Linked DNA regions of Algoriphagus machipongonensis. The protein of the gene in region 2 interacts with the protein of the main gene of each other region in a pairwise test. Links are inferred from orthologs where the notes say so. Each region holds a gene or a part of one and is shown on either strand. Other genes may lie near its edges.

Region 1 (16,402 bases), 180 kb from region 2 along the record:
AGTTTTTAAAATCAGCCGGCCTTGCCTCAGCAGCAATTGGCCTGGGTTTACCCCAATTCAGTTTTACTTCTAAAAAGGCTGATCCATTGTTTAAAATTTCGCTGGCAGAATGGTCCTTAAACAAAGCCCTTTTTGCAGGAAAAATTGACCACCTTGATTTCCCGATCCTCGCCAAGGAACATGAAATTGACGCAGTGGAATATGTCAATCAGTTTTTTATGGATAAGGCAACAGACATGGCCTACCTAAAGGAAATGAAAACCCGAGCTGATGGAGAAGGGGTAACCTCTGTACTCATCATGTGCGATGGGGAAGGAATGCTGGGAGCGGCAACCTCAGAAGGTAGAAAACAGACCGTAGAAAATCATAAAAAATGGGTTGAAGCGGCTAAATTCCTTGGCTGCCACGCTATTCGTGTCAACGCATACTCTGCAGTGCCTTGGAGTACCAACCCTGCAGATGCAAAAACAGCCATGGACATTACCAGTTCGGGACTGAGGCAACTTTGCGAATTTGCAGATGATTTTGACATTGATGTAATCATAGAAAATCACGGTGGCTTTTCAAGCGATGCCAAGTGGCTAGCTGAAATGATCAAGGAGACAGGTCATTCCAGAGCAGGAACCTTACCAGACTTCGGTAATTTCAGAATCGCTGAAGTAGGTGGAAAAAACTTTTCCTATGACTCGTACAGAGGAGTGGATGAACTGATGCCCTACGCCAAAGGAGTCAGTCTAAAACCCAAAGTTTGGGACGACTCAGGTAGAGAGCATCCTCTGGACTTCACCAGGATGATGAAGATTGTTTTAGCCCATGACTTTCACGGATATGTGGGGATTGAGCATGGAGTAGAAGAAAGAGAATGGGAGAGTATTTTTGAGATCAGAAGAGATCTAGAAGATGTAAGAAGGACGCTTGAGGCGGAAGGATAAAACCTTTCACCTAGGGATTCAGTAAACTTATTGAATCCCTCTTTTTTTAAACCCAAAAGATGAAAACCGAATTTTTATCAACAGTCCCAGTTTTACCTTCCAATGACATAGAAAGAGATTTGATTTGGTATGAAGAGAAGCTGGGTTTTAAGAAAATTTTTGGAGACTCCATGTATGTTGGAATCCATTACAAAACTGTCTGGCTTCACCTTCAATGGCATGCAGACACCGAAGATGACCCCTTATTAGGAGGATCAGTCGTTCGAATTTTCGTAAAAAATATTGACAAATATTTCAATAAACTCGTGGCTAAAGGAGTAGTCCCTAAGGATAAACTACGAAAAAATACTCCTTGGGGCACACATGAATTCGGGCTTTATGATTTAAATAATAATGCCATCTTTTTTGTAGAGGATTTGTGATTAACCGGAATTCATCTCCTCTTTCGATGCATAAACCGAATTAATAACTAGATTTAAAGTATTAAAATCTCTTTATAAATATTTGAACCTCTAACTATTCAGCGAAACTGCTGGGTAAATACTGCTTTTTTCAAAAGCGAGAGGAAATATTTTTATCAAATTTTATAAAGAACATCATGAAGAAATTCAATAAAATTGCCGTTATCGGCGGAACAGGAAAATCAGGAAGCTACCTAGTTAAGGAGCTTTTAAACCAAGAATATCAAGTAAAGTTACTTCTTAGAAATCCGGAAAAATCTCCCCCGAAAAATAAAAATCTTGAGTTGGTTGTTGGTGATGTATCAAAGCCTTCTTCCATCAAAGAATTGATTACAGGTAGTGATGCCCTCATCAGTACATTGGGAATAGGCATTCCGGAAAGCCCAAGAAACATTTTCTCTAAAACGACACAGCTGATCATTCAGGAGCTTCGGAGAAGCAATTTGAAGCGATATATTTTGCTTTCTAGCCTTAATGTAGACACGGAACAGGATCAAAAAAGTGAGTTTGCGAAGGCCGCAACTGCCTTTATGTACAGCAAGTTCCCAGTATCTACAAAAGATAAGCAAGAGGAATTTAATTTATTAAATAACTCAGGGCTAGACTGGACCATGGTTAGATCCTCAATGATAGAGTTGACAGATTCAAAAAGCGATTATGCTGTTTCCACCATTGACTGTCTTGGCCAAAAAATCTCAGCAGCTAGTTTGGCAGCGTTTCTTGTAAAGCAACTGGAATCTGAAGAATTTATTCGAAAAGCTCCCTTCATTTGGGATAAATAATGGATTAAGGGCGGGGATTTACCCTCGCCATTAATTTAATTTCATTCATTAGATTGATTCAATTTGACCAACTCAAAAGTCATAATATCCTCCATGTTTGCTGGATTTTTGGGATGACTTGTGGATAAATACAAGCCATCTTTTGTCACAAAGAAATTATCTTGAAAATATTTCCCCTCTTCAAACCTTTTCTCCCTAAGCAAATTCAATTCCTTGTCAAAAACCATTAATACAAATGGCCCAGGAGAGGTATTTAAAGTTCTAATTTCCTGAATGTCGGAGACCTCAATAGTAGGATAAGCAAATCGGTAATAAAGTTTTTTGTAAGGATCAAAAATCAGCGAACCATAGCGCGATTTCGTCATATTATAGGTTGCAAACTCAAGAGAGGTCGACTGATTTGAAAAAGTAGGCAAAACTTCATCCAAAAACTGGCTTTTACCCGCAACAGCCTGAAGGGTTTCCGCATCAGAATGAGAAACATATAATCGATGATCACCAAAAAAGGAAATCACAGTTTGACCATTTGCTTGAATTACACTGGCCTCCAAACTCTTCAGTCCTGCCTTTAAATAATCAGATGGGAATCTATATGGAAGGGTTTTAACAGATCCATCTTTAATATTAATTCCTACTATTAATGGGACTTCATTTAGTTTTTCTTGAGTAATAGATTTTAGGTCTAAACTAGCCCTCGTTTTACCATAAACTATCCCTTCAGAAATTCGTGCAGGTGAGTTATAAAAAGTGTTACTTAAGAAAATATTGTAAAGTGGTTCGGGCAATTCAAAGCTTGTTTTATTAATTATCTGAGCACTCGTATCGGTCTGGGCAACCAACCTTTTACCTAAGGAAAATAAATATATGCTGTCCAAACTTTGAACCTTGAAACCAAATATATCCGAAATACCATTTGGCCCATCTTCTTCAAATTGAAGGCTCTTATTTAACTTTCCTGACCTTTTATCATACATATGAATTGTACTTGTCTTCATATCCAGACTAAATAGAAATGGATCAAAAAATTGAATTCCATTGCTTTGATTAGGACTTAAGCTATCCAATTCAAATTCTAACAACTCACCTGATGCCTCTAGAAAGTAAGTGATTTCCTTTTTATCCTTTTGACCTCCACAAGAAATAAGGAGAAAAATGTGTCCAAAAAGAAGAAGCAAAAAAGGATTTTTAAGTCGCATACTGTAATTTTCATTTATAAAATTGAAACGTAAACTACATAAATAATTTAAACTTAATGAAACAGCAGCTGGGGCAAATTTCACTTTTAGTGAATGATTATGATGAAGCTATAGAGCATTATACCAAGGTTCTGGATTTTGAACTTCTGGAAGACACCCAAATGAGTGAGACCAAACGATGGGTTAGAGTTTCGCCGCCGGGATCTTCTTGTCACCTTCTACTCGCTAAAGCTGCTAATGAAACCCAAAAGTCACAAGTGGGATTTCAAACTGGAGGAAGAGTTTTTCTATTTCTGTATACCGATGATTTTTGGAGAGATTATAAAAAATATACCGCTAGAGGTGTGGAATTTATTAGAGAGCCGGCTGAGGAAAAATTCGGTACCGTGTCTGTTTTCAAAGATCTCTATGGGAATTTATGGGATCTGATTGAACCCAAAAACTAGAAATACAAAGGCACTTCGCTCTTCATTCAGTTATACTTTGTAATTTTAAATTCACCCAGAAAGCAATTACCATTGGAACAGCAGCCAAACAACCCCCTTCACGGAATCAGACTTGACACCATGGTAGAACATCTCGTCAATTTTTATGGCTGGAAAGAACTGGGTGAAAGAATAACTATCCGCTGTTTCACCCACGACCCTTCCATCAAATCAAGTTTAAAATTCCTTAGAAAAACTCCTTGGGCTAGAGAGCGTGTGGAAGGTTTGTATTTGAAGTCTCTAAGAGACGCAAAGAAAAAGCTGGATTCATAATACCCCAAAAAACAAAAAAAGCCTGAAGTAATCTCCAAGCTTTTCGTTTTATGGTTTGTGGTTGTTATACGTAATTATTAAGCATTACAGGCATTACGAGCATTAAAATATCCTCGTTTTCATCCTGCTCTGCTGGAAGAATTAATCCAGCTCTGTTTGGAGCGGAGAATTTTAGAGTTACCTCTTTGCAAGAAAGGTTATTCAACATTTCTACCAAAAACTTGGCATTGAAACCAATCTCGATATCCTCTCCATCATGCTCACAGGATAATCTTTCATTTGCTTCATTGGAGAAATCAAGATCTTCTGCAGAAATCAATAACTCAGAGCCTGTCAATTTCAATCTCACCTGATGCGTAGTTTTATTCGCATAAATCGCGATACGCTTCAATGAACTCAATAACTCTTGACGATCAATTGTCATCAAATTTGGATTCTCTGCAGGGATTACATTTTCATAATCTGGGAATCTCTCATCAATCAATCGACAGATCATCTTGATGCTGTTGAACTTGAAGTAAGCATTGGATTGATTGAACTCTACCGATACAGGCACATTCTCAGAAGGTAAAGTAGACTTCAATAAGTTTAGCGCCTTTCGTGGAATGATCAAATTTGCTGCATCAGAAGAAGCCACATCTACTCTTCTATAGCGAACCAATCGATGACCGTCAGTAGCCACAAAAGTGGTGTTGGTTGGGCTAAGGTTAATATAAACCCCAGTCATTGCAGGTCTTAATTCATCTGAGCTTGTCGCAAAAATGGTGTTAGACACCGCACTCGCCAAGACCTCAGTAGACATATCTACTGTAGTCGCATTGCTTACAGTTGGGATTTTTGGAAAATCTGTTGCGTTTTCACCAGCCAAACGATATCGACCATTATCAGAACTGATCTCTACCGCGTAGGTATCGTGGTCTATACTAAAGGTAACTGGCTGCTCAGGAAGGTTTTTTAGTGTTTCAATCAAAATCCTAGCAGGAACCGCAATATTTCCATCTTCCTTGGCCTCCACTGCGATTTCGGTAATCATCGAAGTTTGAAGATCAGAAGCAGTAATGGTCAACACACTTTCCTGAATTTCAAAAAGGAAGTTTTCCAAAATTGGAACAACTGGGTTGGTAGTAACCACACCGTTGATCGCCGAAAGCTGCTTAAGTAAAGCAGAAGAGGAAACAATAAATTTCATATCGAAGGGCTTATTAATTTAAAATTTTGCAATGGGGGTAAATTTATAAATAAAATCGATTCAGAACTGACCCAAACTAGAAAGTCTCGAAATTATTATCAACAAATGCTGCTTTTTTACCTAGTTTGATTTCTTAGCGTAATTTTGTTTACGAATCCACCACACTGAAGTACCTATCAAAAGTAATATCAGAACCGGCACAACCACGTTGACAATTTGCCAAAATGTCCTTTGTTGAGCTACTTTCACCTTATTCAAAGGTCGAATTTGAAAAGTCCTGGTACGCGAAGCTATGATCCCTTCCGGATCTACCAAGTATTTCACCATATTCCTTAATAAAAGCTTATTTGCAAAGGTCATTTGACTAAATGGATCTTCTCCCAAAATTAGGGGACTGCCATCTACCAAATTTCTTTGGCTCTGAAAAACATCACCATCCCCAAAAACGACCACTTTCCCATTTCCGGTTTCTTTAAAATCTGCTTTATCAAATCCCTCAGGCAAAAATCGGTTTTTATACAATGAGGTAAATTCACCCTCTAGCAAGTATGCCAAGGGAAGATTTCTCAGAGAAAAACTCTCTACTGGAGGTTCTTGCTCCATATCACTAAAAGCAACTCTGACTGGTGCAGGCAAAATCCTTGAATTGTCAGATGTGAATATCAAAGGTGTCTTTTTAACACCCTCCGCCATCACGGTATCTAAACTACTGGCGAACCTAAAACTCACCACATCCAGTCCCTTGGTAATGGGATGCTGCTGCATGACACCCGCTTGAATGAAGAATGGCCATGGTAAAGGAACCATTTGATCTTGGTTTCCAAAATTACCCGCCATCACTGGGAAATATCCGAAATTCAAATCTTGAATTAAATCTTTATTAATCCGGATTCCATATTTAAACAAAAGGTTTTCAAGTCCTGAATCTACCGGCATTGCAAAGGTTCCTTCCCCTCCGGCTTGTTCCATATCCACTGCCACTCCATCTACCATCACTACCAAATTCCCGCCATTCATGACGTATTGATCCAAAAGGTATACTTCTCTATCGGAGTAAATCTCACGAGGCCCCTCTATAAAAATCAGTTTAAAATTAGCCAAATCAGCTGGGGTCTTTGCCTGCTCCAATGGTACCTTAAACAGTTCGAATTCTCCATCTAGCGCCTCCACCAAGCCGTAGCCTTCATCTTCAGCCATTTCACCATGCCCCATGATCATCGCCACAGCCGATTCCTCTGGATTGATCAGCTTCTTGATAGCATTACTCAATTCAAACTCCAGATTTTCAATAGACTGGTTTAAAATCTGATCAGGCCCCATTCCCCTTTCTCCTTTTAGAATCAAAGCTCCAGTTTCATATTCATCATCACTCACCAAAATCCCCGGGAAAATAAGTTGGGATTGCTGACCGGAATTCTGATTGACAAATAAATTGGTAGGGTTAATCCCATAAGTAGTCAAAGAAGTTATGAACTCTTGCTGCTGGGACTCTTCCACGCTTAAAGGATCAAAGTAAGAAAAGCTTATTTTCTCGGGACTATAGGCGTTGAATGTCCTTACTGTTTCTTCGATTGATTTCTGTAAACGACGCATTCCCCCCTGAAAATTTTCACCTACCAAAAGAATATCGACATGGATAGGTTTATCAAGAGATTTTAGGACTTCTTCTGTTGCAGGGTGTAGGGAATATCTTTTTTCCTCTGTCAAGTCTACTCGAAACCTTAAGAATAGAGCCAACAAGGAGATCACTATCATTCCAAGAAGTAGAATCCCCCAAGCCTTGAGTGTATGTATTGCCGGGTTTTTCATTTATTTCTCAAAGTCAAAACGCTCAAGCCCAAAAACAGCCAATTCATTCCAAGCATAAAAAATACATCTCCAGAGTCTATCACTCCCCTACTAAGGTTGATATAGTGAAAACTCAAGCTCAGCTCTTCCACCCAATAAGCGACATTGCCTACCTGTAAATCCGCCAATGCCGAGAACCCAAAGTATAAAACAAAACAAAGAAACACTCCTAGTACGAATGCCAATACTTGCTGGGAAGTCAGGGAGCTAGCAAATAAGCCTACTGAAGCAAACACAGACCCTATCATCAATAATCCTATCCAAGAACCAAAAAAACCTGCTTGATCAAGATTCCCTACAGGATCCCCTAATTGAATGATGGTAAAAAAGTATAAAAGCGTTGGGATCACTGCTAAAATGACCAAAAACAGTAAGGCCAAATATTTTACCAGAATGATTTGAATAAGTGATAATGGAGAGGTTCTAAGGAGTTCCCAAGTACCACTTTTCCTTTCTTCAGCGATGGATCGCATGGCGATAGCTGGCACCAAAAAGGTAAAAACGTAAGGAGTATAAGTAAATAAAGGCTCTAGATCTGCATAGCCATAATCCAAGACCGAACTCTCCGGAAATACCCAGACGATCAATCCTATGGCCACTAAAAACAAAGCTAAAATTAAATAGCCCAGCAAGCTGCCAAAAAACGCATTGATCTCCTTTAGGAATAAGCTTTTCATCGGGTGATATCTCTGAAAATTTGTTCCAAATTCTTTTTGTTCTGATTCATACTGATCAAGTTCAACCCTTTTTGCTGGATGATTTTCATCGCTTCTTTCCTAGTCTCATTGGGATCTTCACACGATATGATCAAGGAGCTACTCCCTTTTTTTCCAAATGAAATTTCACCCAAAGTCTCAAACCAGCTTAGCTCTAAAGCCTCTTCCGTTTCTATCAGCAATTGAACTTTTTGCTCTGCGATGCTCAGGTTTTCCAAGGCATCCGAAGCAAGGATCTTGCCTTTGTTGATGATGACCACATCCTGGCAAATCGCCTCTACCTCCTGCATGATATGCGTAGATAGGATCATGGTTTTATCTACCGCAATTTCAGCAATAAGATTTCTGATTTCCACCAATTGATTGGGATCTAAACCCGTAGTAGGCTCATCTAAAATCACCACTTTAGGATCATGGATTAAAGCTTTGGCTAAGCCCACTCTTTGACGATAACCTTTGGAAAGCTGTCCAATTTTCTTGTGCTGCTCAGGCCTCAGCCCTACTTTCTCCAACAACTCCTTAACGCGTTGGTTTTTGAGCTGCCCTGACATTCCATAAATCCCTGCTGAAAACTCCAAAAATTCACGAACATACATATCCAGATACAATGGATTATGCTCTGGCAAATACCCTATGAAAGGACTTACTTTTTTAGGAGCCTGCAAAGCATCTTCACCCATCACTTGTACGGAACCGCCATCTGCAGCAAGATAGCCAGTTATGATCTTCATGGTGGTAGATTTACCCGCCCCATTAGGACCTAAAAAGCCTAAAATCCTTCCTGGATTTGCTTCAAAAGTCACCTCGTCCAGCGCTTTTTGTGTTCCGTAAAGTTTGGTCAATTGGGATACTCGGAGTGACATGGGGATAAATTAGGCTAACAAAAGTACGGAAAAATTACAGTTTCGTTCAACCTACTCATCTAGCTTAATTGATTGCTTCCAGGTGAACATAATGCGAAATATTAGTTTTTTTCCATCTAATAAATTTCCAAAACTCAGATACCCCTTGCTAAATTCTCCAGCAGTAAATCAATTTTTGTGATTCCAACATACTCAGTCATTAATTCCTTTTTGGTGTTATAACAGAAAATGGAAGGAACACTTCGAATCTGAAGGTAACTAGCCACATTCATATCCGCATCCAACAAAAAATGGACATTTGATCGATCTTTAATTTCAAGTTCATTCACAAAATTTATCATTTCAGATTTTGGCTGAACAGTCGTGAAAATGAGATTATAGTCTTTAAACTCATCAATCCTTTTTGAAATCTCACCTAGCTCATCTTGACATAAATGGCAAGTCGAATTGAAATAAATAAAAAGTGTGGGTTTGTCACCAGCTAATTGGTGAATGGAACTTACTTTCCCATTAATATCATACAAATTATAATCAGGCAGCAGTTTTGGTGTTCTGACTTTTGTCACTTCTTCCATTTTTTCTGGCTGAAACGAATATCCCAAATAGGCTGTAGACCCTAATAACAAAGTGATCAAAATGATCAGATTCGATTTTTTCATAGTACGATATTAGTAAGAATAAGGGTCAATTTAACCACTATACTTACTGAAAACAATCTAAAAAGAGATTGATAGGTTTATAGCCAACTTGATTTAACCCTAAAAAAAGAGGCTGCCAGATCAACCTATCATTTGTTAGTCAAAGCAGCCATGGTCAGAATAGAGATCGAAAGCTTGAAAAAGCCAATCAAACCACAATCTTTTTCCTGCCTTCAGCAAGGCAAACTCTCCAAGTAACAAATAGGATTTTTAGACAGCCTCTTCCTAAAATAGGTCGATTCAAGCTTAATTATTTCTTACCCTTCGGTCTCAAAGGTCTGCACTCTACATCTGCAACAAAATAATTGGGATGAGTCTCTAAAGTCTGAACCATGGTCGTTGCCACATCGATGGGTCTCATCATATTTTCATGGGCATCTACACCTGGGATTTCATCAAAGAAATTGGTCTGGATTGATCCTGGATAGATCGTAGATACTTTGATTCCAAAATCTCTCAACTCCATGTATAAGGAATGAGAAATTCCTCTGACTGCATGCTTGGTCCCTACATATCCAGCAAATTTATTTACCCCATTTAGCCCTGCAATAGAAGCAACATTCAAAATATGCCCTTCGTCTGCTGCTTTCATTCCTGGGATCAATCGTTTTGTCACATAGAATATCCCATGCACGTTTGTATCAAACATGGCTTTCCAATCTTCCGAAGAGAATGATTCTGTTGGCCCAGCCACTCCAAAACCAGCGTTGTTTACCAATATTCGAATATCAGTCCCCAACTGAGCAGTGGTTTTTTGAAATGCATTTTCCACTGAACTTTCATCGGCTACATTACAGGTGAAAAAGTGGAAATTTTTATGATCAAGATCGGGCTTATTTCTGCTCCAGCCAGCTACCGTGACACCTTTTTCCAACAATTGTTTTACCACTTCAAGTCCTACTCCTTTACTCACGCCAGTGACTACTGCTACTTTATTATTTAAATCCATAAGGTTCATTTTTATGATACCTCTATTAAAGCCTTTCATTCAAAAATAGTTCTGCCAAATGCCGATTTTTAAACAAAGGTTCCAGCAAGCCAACAAACCTCAGCATTTTTTCTAAATTTACTAGGTACTGAAATCAACCACTAATCATGAAAAAATTATTACTCCCGCTATTACTTATCTCGGGTACTGCTTTTGGGCAGAGCGAACTTAGGCCCGCGATCGACGAGAAAGCCAATGCCATTGAATCAAAAGTTGTCGAATGGAGACGCGATATTCACATGCACCCAGAATTGGGAAACCAGGAATTCAGAACCGCTAAAAAAGTAGCGGATCATCTACGTTCATTAGGAATAGAAGTAACCGAGGAAGTAGCAGTTACGGGTGTTGTGGGAGTATTGAAAGGTGGTAAACCTGGACCTACAGTAGCCTTAAGAGCTGATATGGATGCTCTTCCCGTCACCGAACGAAATGATCTACCTTTTAAATCTGTCAACACAGCTACCTACAATGGACAAGAAACCGGAGTGATGCATGCCTGTGGACATGACACTCATGTTGCCATTCTGATGGGAGTTGCTGAAGTTTTGGCAAGCATGAAGGATGACCTCGAAGGAAATGTAAAATTCTTCTTCCAGCCTGCAGAGGAAGGTGTTTATGGTCAGGGAATGGCCGGTGCCGAATTGATGGTAGCAGAGGGCGTAATGGAAGATGTGGACGCAGTTTTTGGCCTTCATATCGCATCTCAAATGGAAGTAGGTAAAATAGGCTATCGATCAGGCCCTGCCATGGCCGCTGTAGATAATCTAGAAATCACATTAAATGGAAGACAGGCGCATGGTGCTTCCCCATGGTCAAGCGTAGATCCGATTGTGACTTCCTCTCAAATCGTCATGGGATTACAAACTATCCTTTCCAGAAGTGTTAACATCACAGAAAATCCAGCTGTTGTTACTGTTGGAGCAATCCATGGTGGAATCAGACATAACATCATACCAGAAAAAGTAGAAATGATCGGGACGATTAGAACTTTTGGAGACGAACAACAGGCTTTGGTTCATAAAAGAATCACAGAGATTGTCACCAACATTGCAGAAAGTGCAGGAGCTACGGTAGATCTAAAAATAGAGAAACTCTACCCCTCAACAGTGAATGACCCAGCACTCACCGCAGAAATGATCCCAACCCTACAGGCAGCAGCAGGAGAGGAAAATATTATCTCTATGCCTCCAATTACAGGAGCTGAGGATTTTAGCTTTTTCCAAAGAGAAAAGCCAGGCTTGTTCATCAATCTTGGAGGCATGAAAAAAGGCGGTGATCCCACGACCACCCCCTCACACCATACCCCTGGATTCTACATTGATGAAGGAGGTTTTACTTTAGGTGTCAGAACCTTAAGCTATTTTGTCGTGGACTATATGGGCAAACAATAATTTAGAAAACTATAAAAAAACAGGTCAATGAAATTCATTGACCTGTTTTTTTACATCCTTTTGATAAGTTCAGCCATGATTTTAGCCATGATAGGTTCAGCCATAGCTGCTGCTTCTAATACTTCTGCGATTGTGACTTTTTTTATCTTTCCTTCTACACCCAAATCGGTAATAGCAGAAATTCCAAAAACTTCTAAATTCATTTGTCTGGCCACAATGACTTCTGGCACAGTACTCATTCCCACTGCATCTGCTCCGATTGTGCGCAGGTATTTATACTCTGCCGGTGTTTCTAGATTAGGCCCCTGAACTCCGGCATAAACCCCTGTATGAAACATAAACTGTTGCTCCACTGCAATTTTTTCTGCCAATTCGATTAACCGCGGAGAGTAGGCATCGCTCATATCCGGAAATCTTATTCCCAACTCCTCAATATGTTTACCGCGAAGTGGATTTTCAGGGAATAAGTCTATATGATCCTGTATGATCATTACTTCGCCCACATGCTGAGAGGGGTTCAGACCACCACATGCATTGGACACCAGTAAATTACTTACTCCCAGCATTTTCATCACTCTTACAGGAAAAGTAACTTCCTGCATTGTATACCCTTCATAATAATGAAAACGACCTTTCATCGCCATCACTTTTTTGGAACCAATTTTCCCAAAAATCAGCTTCCCAGAGTGGCTTTCAACAGTCGAAACCGGGAAATGTGGGATTTCGCTGTAGTCGATTTCAATATCTACTTGGATTTGCTCCCCTAGCTTGCCCAAGCCTGTTCCCAGAATAATTCCGATATTCACAGGCTCAGAATATAGGTTTCTTATAAATTGAGTCGCCTCTTTGATTTGGTTAATGTAATTCATGCGCTTAAAATTGAAGGAGAATAAAGATATAAAAATTGACCTTTGTAAGAACAATTAAAGCAAAAGCTTGTAGTAGAAGATAAATACCTCTGAAATGATCAAAATAATTGTAGGAACGAATAGAAAAAATTCAGTTTCGAAGGTAATAGCAGAATTATACCAAAGTATTTTAATTGAGAAAGGTGCAGACGTTGAAATTCTTGAATTAGAGAATTTGCCTAATGATTTTGTTGAAACGGCACTTTACGAAAACAATGGTAAGAATGAGGAGTATAACAATTTCCATGAACGATTAGAGAAAGGAAAAAAGTTTGTATTTATCGTTCCTGAGTATAACGGATCCTTCCCTGGAGTCCTGAAAACTTTTATTGATGGGATGACTTATCCCAATACTTTTAGAAACAAAAAAAGTGCCCTAGTGGGCATCTCTTCTGGAATCGGGGGAGGTGGCATCGCTTTGAGCCACCTCACCGATATATTCCATTATCTGGGAATGCATGTCCTCGCTCTCAAGCCGAAGCTCGCTAAAATAGAGCAAAATATGTCAGATAACCTGCTCACCAACAGGCTGTATATGGACTTGCTGCAAACCCAGGCAGACATGCTGCTTGAGTTTTAGGACTTAGTCCACATTATCATGCAGGAATCTGTTATTGCCTAAAATCTCATTATCATCGTTCAGATTATACTTACTGATATTCTCTTCTGAACTATGCTGAGGTTCATTCAACTTTACATTCTTTCTTTGATAAGCTGGAACGTCCATTTTTTCCTTCAACTCTTCTGGAGTAGGATTAAATGTTCTGTTACCTCTTAGCTTTTCAAATCTTTCGTGAGCTCTCTGAATAGCTTTTTGCTTCATTTGCTCATAGTAATCATTTGCATAAGCAGGAGCTGGAGCTTCTTCCTCTTCCTTCACTTCTGGTTCTTTTTGCTCTTCCTCTTCATAAAGATCATGAACGATCTTTTTGGGCTCTGGCTTCACAAATTCAAACTCAGCTTTCTCCTCTTGCTTTGACTTTTCTTCGAAGTTAAACTCAGGTTCTACTTCCTCAACTTTAGCCTCTGGCTTTGTTTCTTCAACCTTCGCTTCTGGCTTTACTTCTTGAGGCTTTTCAACTGGCTTTTTCTCGCTTGGAGTCGCTTTTGGGAAAGAGAAAACAAAGGTAGAACCATTGTCAACAGCTTCTTCTTTCACTTTTTCACTCTTACCTGACTCTAAATTAATAACAGTCTTTACGCTTTCTGGCTCTGGCGCTTTTTCTGCAACGCTAGGAGCAATCACTGGCTTAGGAAGTGGCGTCTTAATCTCATTTGACTTCGCTGCACCTTCTAATCTATCCATTGCAAAACCTGTAGCAATCACAGTAACACGGATACCTTTAGCCAATTCTGGATCAATACCCTGACCGAAGATCACTTCAGCATTATCACCTGCTTTCTCCTGGATATATTCAGTGATTTCACTCAACTCATCCATAGAAAGCTCTTCGTCCTCACCAGACATAATAGAAAGCAAGATTTTCTCTGCTCCTTTGATATCTACATTGTTCAATAATGGAGAAGAAATAGCTGCGCCCGCTGCACGGATAGCTCTGCCTTCACCTTCCTCGGTAGAGGAGCCCATTACTGCAGCACCAGCATCCTTCATCACGGTTTTCACATCTTCAAAATCGACGTTTACATCTTGATGAATCGTGATGATCTCAGCAATAGATTTTGCCGCTGTGGTCAAAATATCATCTGCTTTTCCGAAAGCTGTTCGGATAGCCAAATTGCCATAAATCTCTCTCAGCTTATCATTCAGAATCACCAAGACAGTGTCGCAATTTTCTCTTAACGCTTCAATTCCTTGCTGCGCCACATTCATTTTCTTTCTACCCTCAAACATAAACGGCGCAGTAACAATACCTACCGTTAAAATATTGAGTTCCTTGGCAATTTTTGCAATAATTGGTGCGGCACCTGTACCGGTTCCACCACCCATTCCAGCAGTGATAAATACCATTTTGGTATTATCTGCTAGAAGCTCACGAATCTCTTCCTGAGATTCAAGTGCTGCATTTTTACCTTGCTCAGGATTTGCTCCTGCTCCCAAACCTTCTGTGAGGTTGGCTCCCAATTGAAGTCTCAAAGGAACTGGACTGGATTTTAATGCTTGCGCATCCGTATTGACTACGACAAATTCCACATCCTTGATTCCCTGGCTAAACATGTGGTTTACGGCATTAGAACCGCCACCGCCTACGCCAATCACTTTGATAATCGACTTCTGATTCTTTGGAAGATCAAATCTGTAATCTTTCATGTTATCTGACATATTTATTTTATTGGTGAATTAGTTTCATTGTTTGTTAAAGGAAATTCTAGGGAAATAGGCGGCAAAGCCACTTATCTCCCCTCAATCATAAGCCCTAGTAGGTAATATCATCTCCGATATCATCTGTGATCAGGCCTTTCAGCTTTGCACCGATGCTTCGGAAAATATCTTTTGATATGATTTCTTTATTTTCATTTTTTAAAATCGGGCCTGAGTTTGCCACTCGCTTTTTGTAACCTTCTTCTCTGTCATCCAAAGACTTAAAGCCAGCAAGTACCAATCCCACGGAAGTAGCGTACATTGGAGATTTCACCTCCTCCACTACTGATTTACCCAAATGCTCATTTGGATATCCAATACGGGTATCTAATCCAGTCATGTATTCAAACAACTGGCTGATAAACTGCATTTGAGAACCACCACCGGTCAGGACAATTCCCCCAGCCAATTTTTTATAATGGCCTGATTGCATGATCTCATTCTGAACAATCTCAATAATCTCCTCCATCCTTGCTTCGATAATGGAAGCCAGATTCCGGATAGAAATTTCTTTTGGTGGTCGATTTCTCAAACCTGGAATAGACACGATCTCATTTGGATTGGCTTCATTGGCAATGGCCTTTCCAAATCTGGTTTTTAGTAATTCAGCTTGATTTTGCATCACCATACATCCCTCTTTGATATCTGCAGTAATGATGTTACCACCCAAAGGAATGACTGCGGTATGGCGAATAATATTTTCATAAAAAATCGCTATGTCTGTGGTACCACACCGATATCAACCAGGCAAACTCCAGCTTCTTTTTCCTCATCACTGAGAACAGAAAGCGAACTTGCCAATGGCTCGAGAATCAACTGCTTGGAAGTGAGGTCAGCTCTACGAACACATCGGTTAATATTATTAATAGCGGTTGTTTGTGCAGTGATGATGTGGAAATCCGCTTCTAAACGGGCTCCGGACATTCCTACCGGATCTTTGATTCCACCTTCATAATCCACAGTATAATCCTGAGGCATCACATGGATAATGCTATTCCCCGGAGGAACCACGATATTCTCCATGTCACTGGATAATCTTCGTACATCTTCCACAGTGATTTCATCATCCGTCGGAGACCTCATGATACTACCATGAACAATCTTACTTTGTATGTGCTGGCCAGCAATACCTACGATAACTTCTCCAATATCCACATCAGCCATTTCTGAGGCATCTTCAACTGCCTTTTGAATAGCGTGCACGGTTTTGTCGATGTTAGTAACTACACCACGGTTCACTCCGTCAGAGACAGCTTTCCCCATTCCGAGCACTTCGAGTTTGCCAAACTCATTTTTGCGGCCGATGATCGCACAGATTTTGGTTGTCCCAATATCCAGTCCGACGATTAGTC
Region 2 (6,153 bases):
GCAGTGTGACAAAAAGCGCGATAACTACCAGACTTCCTAGCCAGCCAAATTCCTCTCCAAGAGTACAGAAGATAAAGTCAGTATGCTGCTCAGGCACAAAGTCAAACTTCGTCTGGGTGCCTTGCAGATATCCTTTGCCGGCTAGCCCACCTGAGCCAATAGCAATCTTAGACTGGGTTACGTTCCAACCTACTCCCAGTGGATCCAAATCAGGATTAAACAAGACCATTATCCTGTTTTGCTGATGTTCTGGTAGCTTAGAAACTACAAAGTCTAAACTGTAGATAAATGCAATCAAACCAATTCCTATAACACTAAAGGCAATGATTCTTTGGGGTGTCTTTTTGCCAATGGCAATTAATATCCCTACAATTACTACTATCGCACCTACTAAGTATAGGTTGTTTTCTATCCCTAATGCCAATAAAACTACCGCGATCATCCCTATTCCCAGGATGTAATACTTCTGAGGAAAACCCTCTCTGTAAAACATGATCAGCATAGAAAAGTAGACCATGGCTGTCCCAGTATCTGGCTGAAGGATTATCAATATTATTGGAAGGAAAAGGACTGCAAATGCCCGAAGTTGAAAATTGGGTTTAGACAGGTCAAAGGTGGGGCGCTCCATAAACTTCGCCAAAGCCAAAGCGGTAGCGAATTTGGCAAACTCACCAGGTTGAATTCTGAAAGATCCGAAACCGATGGTTAATACCTGTCCATTGACCTCTTTTCCTACAAAAGGGGTGATGACCAGCAGTACCAGAAGGAAAATATAAAGAGGGATGGCTAAATTCTCAAAAAGGCGATAATCCGCCGCCATGATCACAATTATCAACCCTATGGCGGTTCCAATCCAAACTAATTGCTTTCCGGAATTGATTGAAAAATCAAAAATACTTTTATCAACTTGCCCATCATATACCGCCGCATAAATATTGAACCAGCCGATGATGACCAGAGCAAAATATATCATGACGGTAACCCAGTCTACCCGATTGATGTTAATATCCGACTCTCTCATTAGTAAATGAAATTTCCGGCTAATACATATTCCTCTAGCTCAGGTCTTGAAATACTGTCTTTAAGGTATTTCTCTATCATCAAAGATGCGGTACTTGCAGCTGCTCTACCACCCCAGCCAGCATTCTCCACATACACTGCGATTGCGATTTTTGGATTGTCTTTTGGAGCAAATGCGATGAAAACAGAATGATCTTCTCCATGTGGGTTTTGAGCAGTACCTGTTTTTCCGGCGATTTCAATGTCTTTCATTATCGCCCGCGTTGCTGTTCCATAAAGAGCTTCTGCCATAGCATCTTGCACCATGTCAAAGTGATAAGAATCTACACCTACTTCATGCTTTGTCAGGTATTCTTCTGGGATTTTATTTTTATCTCCATCAATTGCCCGAATCAAGTGTGGGGTGTAGTAATAACCTTTATTGGCAAATATTGCTGCTAGGTTTGCCATTTGTAATGGAGTAACCAAAAGTTCTCCTTGACCAATAGAAAGGGAATAGATCGTAGAATACTTCCAGCGACCATTGCCATAATAATGATCATAGTAAGCACTATTAGGAACCAATCCCCTTTTTTCATTTGGCATGTCTACCCCTAATTCTCCGCCAAGACCAAATTTCAAAACTTTTTCACGCCACGCATTCAGACCTAGCTCTGTATCCTTATAAGTATTGCTTGAAACTTCTTGATTGATGATTCGACGAAATGCTTGATGGTAATAAGGGTTGCAGGAGTTTCGGATGGCCCCAAATAGATTGACAGGGGAAGGGTGGTTATGACAGGCAACCAAAGATTTATTACATGCAAAGGTTGTCTCCGGAGTCAATATTCCTTCTTGTAGTCCTATAAGACTTTGGACGATTTTAAAAATGGAGCCAGGAGGATAAGTGGCCATGATAGGGCGATTAAACAAAGGTTTTGTCTCCAATGCATTCAAGGCCGTATAGCTTTTTCCAAAATCTGAACCTGTTAAACTATTTGGATCATAGAATGGTGCCGAAATCATGGAAAGAATTTCACCTGTCTTTGGCTCAATTGCTACCACGGACCCGGTTTTTCCCATCATCAGTTTTTCGCCATATTTCTGAAGCTCCATGTCGATGGAGGAATTCACATTATGCCCTGCTACAGAAGCAGTATCATATTCACCGTCTTTGAAGGGGCCTTTATCGACTCCCCTTACATTGACCATTTTATATTTGACACCCTTTTCACCTCTTAATTCATCCTCGTAGAAGCGTTCCATACCGCTGAGCCCTACGTAATCACCTTGTACATAGTAGCCCGAACTATCACGATCTAATTGTCTCCCACTGATCTCTCCTATATAACCCAAAGCATGTGCTGCAACAGGTTCTGGATAAGAACGAACTGAACGTGTTGTAATGAACAGGCCAGGATAATCGATTAAGAAATTCTGGATTCTTGCAAATTCATTGGTAGAAATCTGCTTGATAAAAGTCGAAGGCTTTACAGAAGAATATTTTCTAGCGGCATTATAAGATTCTATCAATTCCTCTTTTGAAATATTAAAAAGTTCCAAGAATCGAGTAGTATCACTTACTTCAAATTCTTTGGGTACTATCATCAGATCAAAAATCGGATTATTGTAAACAAGCAATTTGCCATTGCGATCATATACCAGTCCTCTGTAGGGGTGATCTACCACCCGCTGAATAGCATTACGCTCAGCTTTTCTCATAAAGCTGTCGTCCATTACTTGGATCATAAAGAGCTTTGTCAAAAGCACTAATCCAATTAAGAAAATAAAGACAATGATGGCTAAGGGTCTTTGGTCATTCATCAGATTCCCCTCCTGCGTTTGAAGAACAGTAATTGTACAATAATAGCCAAAACCACTGTAAAAATCGAAGAGAAAAGGCTTTTGTTTATTACTGACAAAAATCCTCCGGTTCCCCACTGATCCGCAAAGAAAAATACCAAACAAAACCCAAAAACAAGAGGCAAGGAATAGCTTAAAAACCAGCCGGTTCCCATTTCTTGTATGGTTGGGTTACTTGTATCATCATATCCTCCATTGGGCTTTAGAAATTTGAGCCAATGGGGTCGTAAAAAAGCTAAGAAAGTTACTGCTGCAGCATGCAAGCCCATAGTGTCGTAAAAAACATCCACCATCAATCCTACAAAAAAGCTGATCAATAGGAGTGGCACTGTTTGTATCTGCAAGGGTAAAATCAAGATTCCAATGAGATAGATAAAACAAAAAGCCACACCGAATAAGGCCAAATTCTTTAAAAATAGAATTTGAACCAACCCTAGAATTAGGAATAGAAAAATAAAAGAAATCAGATTTCTAAAATTCATTCGTGGTGTTTGACATGTTGTTTAATGAATCAAGCTCTTCTTTTTGGTTGTTCTCTACGATGTAAACGTAGGAAATCTTACTAAAGTCTGTAGTCAAAGTGACATCGATATCTAAATAGCTAGGGTCACTTGATTGGTCTACTTTTGAAATAACACCGATATTAATTCCTTTTGGAAAAACAGCGCCATATCCTGAGGTAACAACTGTATCGCCTACTTGTGCTTTTACATGCCTTGGCACATAAAGCATTTTGGCAATTTTAGAGTCTTTCCCATCCCAATTGATTGAGCCAAAATCTCCTGTGGATTTGATGATCGAGGAGGTTAATAAGTCGGTATTCAAAAGAGAAAAACCCACTGCATAATTTCCTGTTACTGATTTTACTCGTCCTACAACTCCCTTTTCATTGAAAATACCCATTCCAGGCTTGATTCCATCATTTTCACCTTTATTTATGGTGACATGGTTTTCTGCAAAGCGAAGTGAGTTGCTAATAACCCGAGCTCCTCTGAATTCATAATTGACAGAAAGCGCAGAATCCAAAGAAATCATGCTGCTGTCTGGATCCGAACTCAGAAGTTTTAATTCTTTCATCAGACGTGAATTCTCCTCTAACAATGCATCGTTAGCTTCAGCCAGTGAAAAGAAGTCCACGACATCGGATCTAGTTTCTAAAACTGAACCAACTATTGCATTGGAACTATTAAAAAAAGCAGCTCCCTGAGGGGAATTATTCGCGACAAGTAACCAGATTGCCAGCACTTCAAGCAAAACAAACAAAAGAAAAGACCTTAAGTTATAAAGGAATTGAAATATGCGTAGCATTCAGGGTTTAGGTCATCAATACTGTTCTGAAACTATGTACGTTTTTCAAGGCGGTACCTGTTCCTCTTACCACTGCTCTCAGTGGATCTTCTGCGATGTGAATCGGCAATTTAGTTTTCTGGTGAAGTCTTTTATCAAGACCTTTCAGCAAAGCACCACCACCTGTTAAGTGGATACCGTTATCATAAATATCTGCAGAAAGTTCTGGAGGTGCGATTTCCAAAGCTTTTAAAACCGCTTCTTCGATTTTCGAAACTGATTTGTCCAAAGCAAAAGCGATCTCCGAATAAGAAACCTTAATTACTTTAGGGATTCCAGTCATCAAGTCACGGCCACGGATTTCATAATCCTCCGGTGGCTCATCAAGCTCAGTTAGGGCTGAACCAATAGCAATTTTCACTTTCTCAGCAGATCTTTCGCCAATCAATAAATTGTGTTGCCTTCTCATGTAGTCCAGGATATCTTTCGTGAAGGTGTCACCTGCCACTCTGATTGATTGGTCAGCTACAATACCTGATAAAGCGATCAAGGCAATCTCTGTTGTTCCTCCTCCAATGTCCACGATCATGGATCCCATTGGTTTTTCAATATCAATCCCAATACCTATAGCAGCGGCAATGGGTTCGAAGATCATATAAACCTCTTTTGCTCCGGCATGTTCAGCGGAATCACGAACGGCTCTTTTTTCCACCTCGGTAATTCCTGAAGGGATACAAATAACCATTCTATGAGATTGAGGGAACATTCCTTTTTTCTGACCTGGGATCATTTTGATCAATCCTCGGATCATTTGTTCCGCAGCATAGAAATCTGCGATAACCCCATCTTTTAAGGGACGAATAGTTTTAATGTTCTCATGCGTTTTTTCATGCATGTTCATAGCTTCTCGACCTACGGCTAAGACTCTATTGGTTGTCTTGTCGATTGCAATAATTGACGGCTCGTCGACTACAATTTTATCCTTATGGATAATAAGTGTATTTGCGGTGCCTAAATCGATGGCTATATCACTTGAGAAAAAATCGAATAATCCCATTTTTGACTTATTGGTTGCTATTAATTTGGAGTTTGATTGCTTAATATAGCACGACTTGTACTCTTTATTAAACAGGAGGTCGGCAAAATTATTACCTTAAAGGGAGAATTCTGAAAGAAACACGATATTTTTTGGGTTAATTATCGAAATGGTCTCCTGAGGCTTTTAAGTAGGGGCTATGTTTTATAAATCAATCCATCTCATTGTGTAGTTTTTTGCCTCTTTGTAGATTTTTTACTCAAATTGTTTTTACTCATAATTTATTTTACCTTTGTGCGGTATTCGAAAGTTTCTCGAGGGGACACACTGTCCCCTCTTTCATTATGCATACAATATGTCGGAGCTAAAGCAAGCGATTGAGGAGATTGTGGAGAAGCATCTCCCAGATGAAAGTCATTTCGTAGTAGAAGTAAATTTGGTTCCCAAGTCAGGAAAAACCGTCCTCAGTATATTGATTGACGCTGATCAAGGACTTAATGTCCAGACTTGTGCAAATGTAAGTAGAGCAGTGGCCGAAGAATTGGAGGCAAAAGAGTTGATGTCGGAAGCTTATATTTTAGAAGTTTCTTCTCCTGGGGTGGATTATCCTTTAAGTAGTAGAAGACAATTTCAAAAAAATATTGGCAGAGAACTGAAAGTCTTATTGACTTCAGGGCAGGAGCTAAAGGGGAAATTATTAGAGGTAGATACTACTGGTGTGAAAATGCTGGTAAAGAAAAAAGAAAAAGGCAAGAAAGCCACAGAAGAGGAAGTAGTACTTTCTTTTGAAGAGATGAAAAAAACAATCGTACAAGTATCTTTTAAATAAGTCAAATGGATGCCAAAATCTTAATAGAATCCTTCGCAGAGTTTGCGAGATCTAAAAATGTGGATCGACCTACCATGATCCGTATCCTGGAAGATGTGTTCAGAGCAATGATTCGAAAGAAGTTTGAGAATGACGAAAA

Evidence for each region.
Region 1: the proteins of ALPR1_RS19910 (region 2) and ftsZ interact in binary tests that used the Escherichia coli proteins (3 or more experiments, as listed by UniProt). The link is inferred for Algoriphagus machipongonensis from one-to-one orthologs.

What each region holds. Positions count from the first base shown.
Region 1 is NZ_CM001023.1:4,490,508-4,506,909, forward strand. Bases 12,657-15,494 are described here. They hold ftsZ (cell division protein FtsZ), read right to left. Parts: upstream 15,000-15,494; coding sequence 13,314-14,999; downstream 12,657-13,313. Other genes in these bases: ALPR1_RS19070 (purine-nucleoside phosphorylase), read right to left, coding at 12,657-12,691; ALPR1_RS19075 (NADPH-dependent FMN reductase), read left to right, coding at 12,786-13,310. Also shown: ALPR1_RS19005 (sugar phosphate isomerase/epimerase family protein), read left to right, coding at 1-932; ALPR1_RS19010 (VOC family protein), read left to right, coding at 992-1,354; ALPR1_RS19015 (NAD(P)-dependent oxidoreductase), read left to right, coding at 1,531-2,175; ALPR1_RS19020 (DUF4221 domain-containing protein), read right to left, coding at 2,217-3,371; ALPR1_RS19025 (VOC family protein), read left to right, coding at 3,428-3,817; ALPR1_RS19030 (VF530 family protein), read left to right, coding at 3,890-4,129; dnaN (DNA polymerase III subunit beta), read right to left, coding at 4,194-5,318; gliding motility-associated ABC transporter substrate-binding protein GldG, read right to left, coding at 5,439-7,127; gliding motility-associated ABC transporter permease subunit GldF, read right to left, coding at 7,124-7,843; gliding motility-associated ABC transporter ATP-binding subunit GldA, read right to left, coding at 7,840-8,745; ALPR1_RS19055 (TlpA family protein disulfide reductase), read right to left, coding at 8,880-9,404; ALPR1_RS19060 (SDR family oxidoreductase), read right to left, coding at 9,694-10,392; ALPR1_RS19065 (amidohydrolase), read left to right, coding at 10,539-11,822; more of ALPR1_RS19070, read right to left, coding at 11,873-12,656. UniProt on the Escherichia coli protein: Essential cell division protein that forms a contractile ring structure (Z ring) at the future cell division site. The regulation of the ring assembly controls the timing and the location of cell division.
Region 2 is NZ_CM001023.1:4,687,429-4,693,581, reverse strand. What follows is about bases 3,193-6,153. They hold ALPR1_RS19910 (rod shape-determining protein), read right to left. Parts: upstream 5,207-6,153; coding sequence 4,178-5,206; downstream 3,193-4,177. Other genes in these bases: nusA (transcription termination factor NusA), read left to right, coding at 6,020-6,153; ALPR1_RS19905 (ribosome maturation factor RimP), read left to right, coding at 5,541-6,014; mreC (rod shape-determining protein MreC), read right to left, coding at 3,334-4,170; ALPR1_RS19920 (hypothetical protein), read right to left, coding at 3,193-3,344. In the rest of the region: rod shape-determining protein RodA, read right to left, coding at 1-1,021; mrdA (penicillin-binding protein 2), read right to left, coding at 1,021-2,823; more of ALPR1_RS19920, read right to left, coding at 2,823-3,192. UniProt on the Escherichia coli protein: Forms membrane-associated dynamic filaments that are essential for cell shape determination. Acts by regulating cell wall synthesis and cell elongation, and thus cell shape.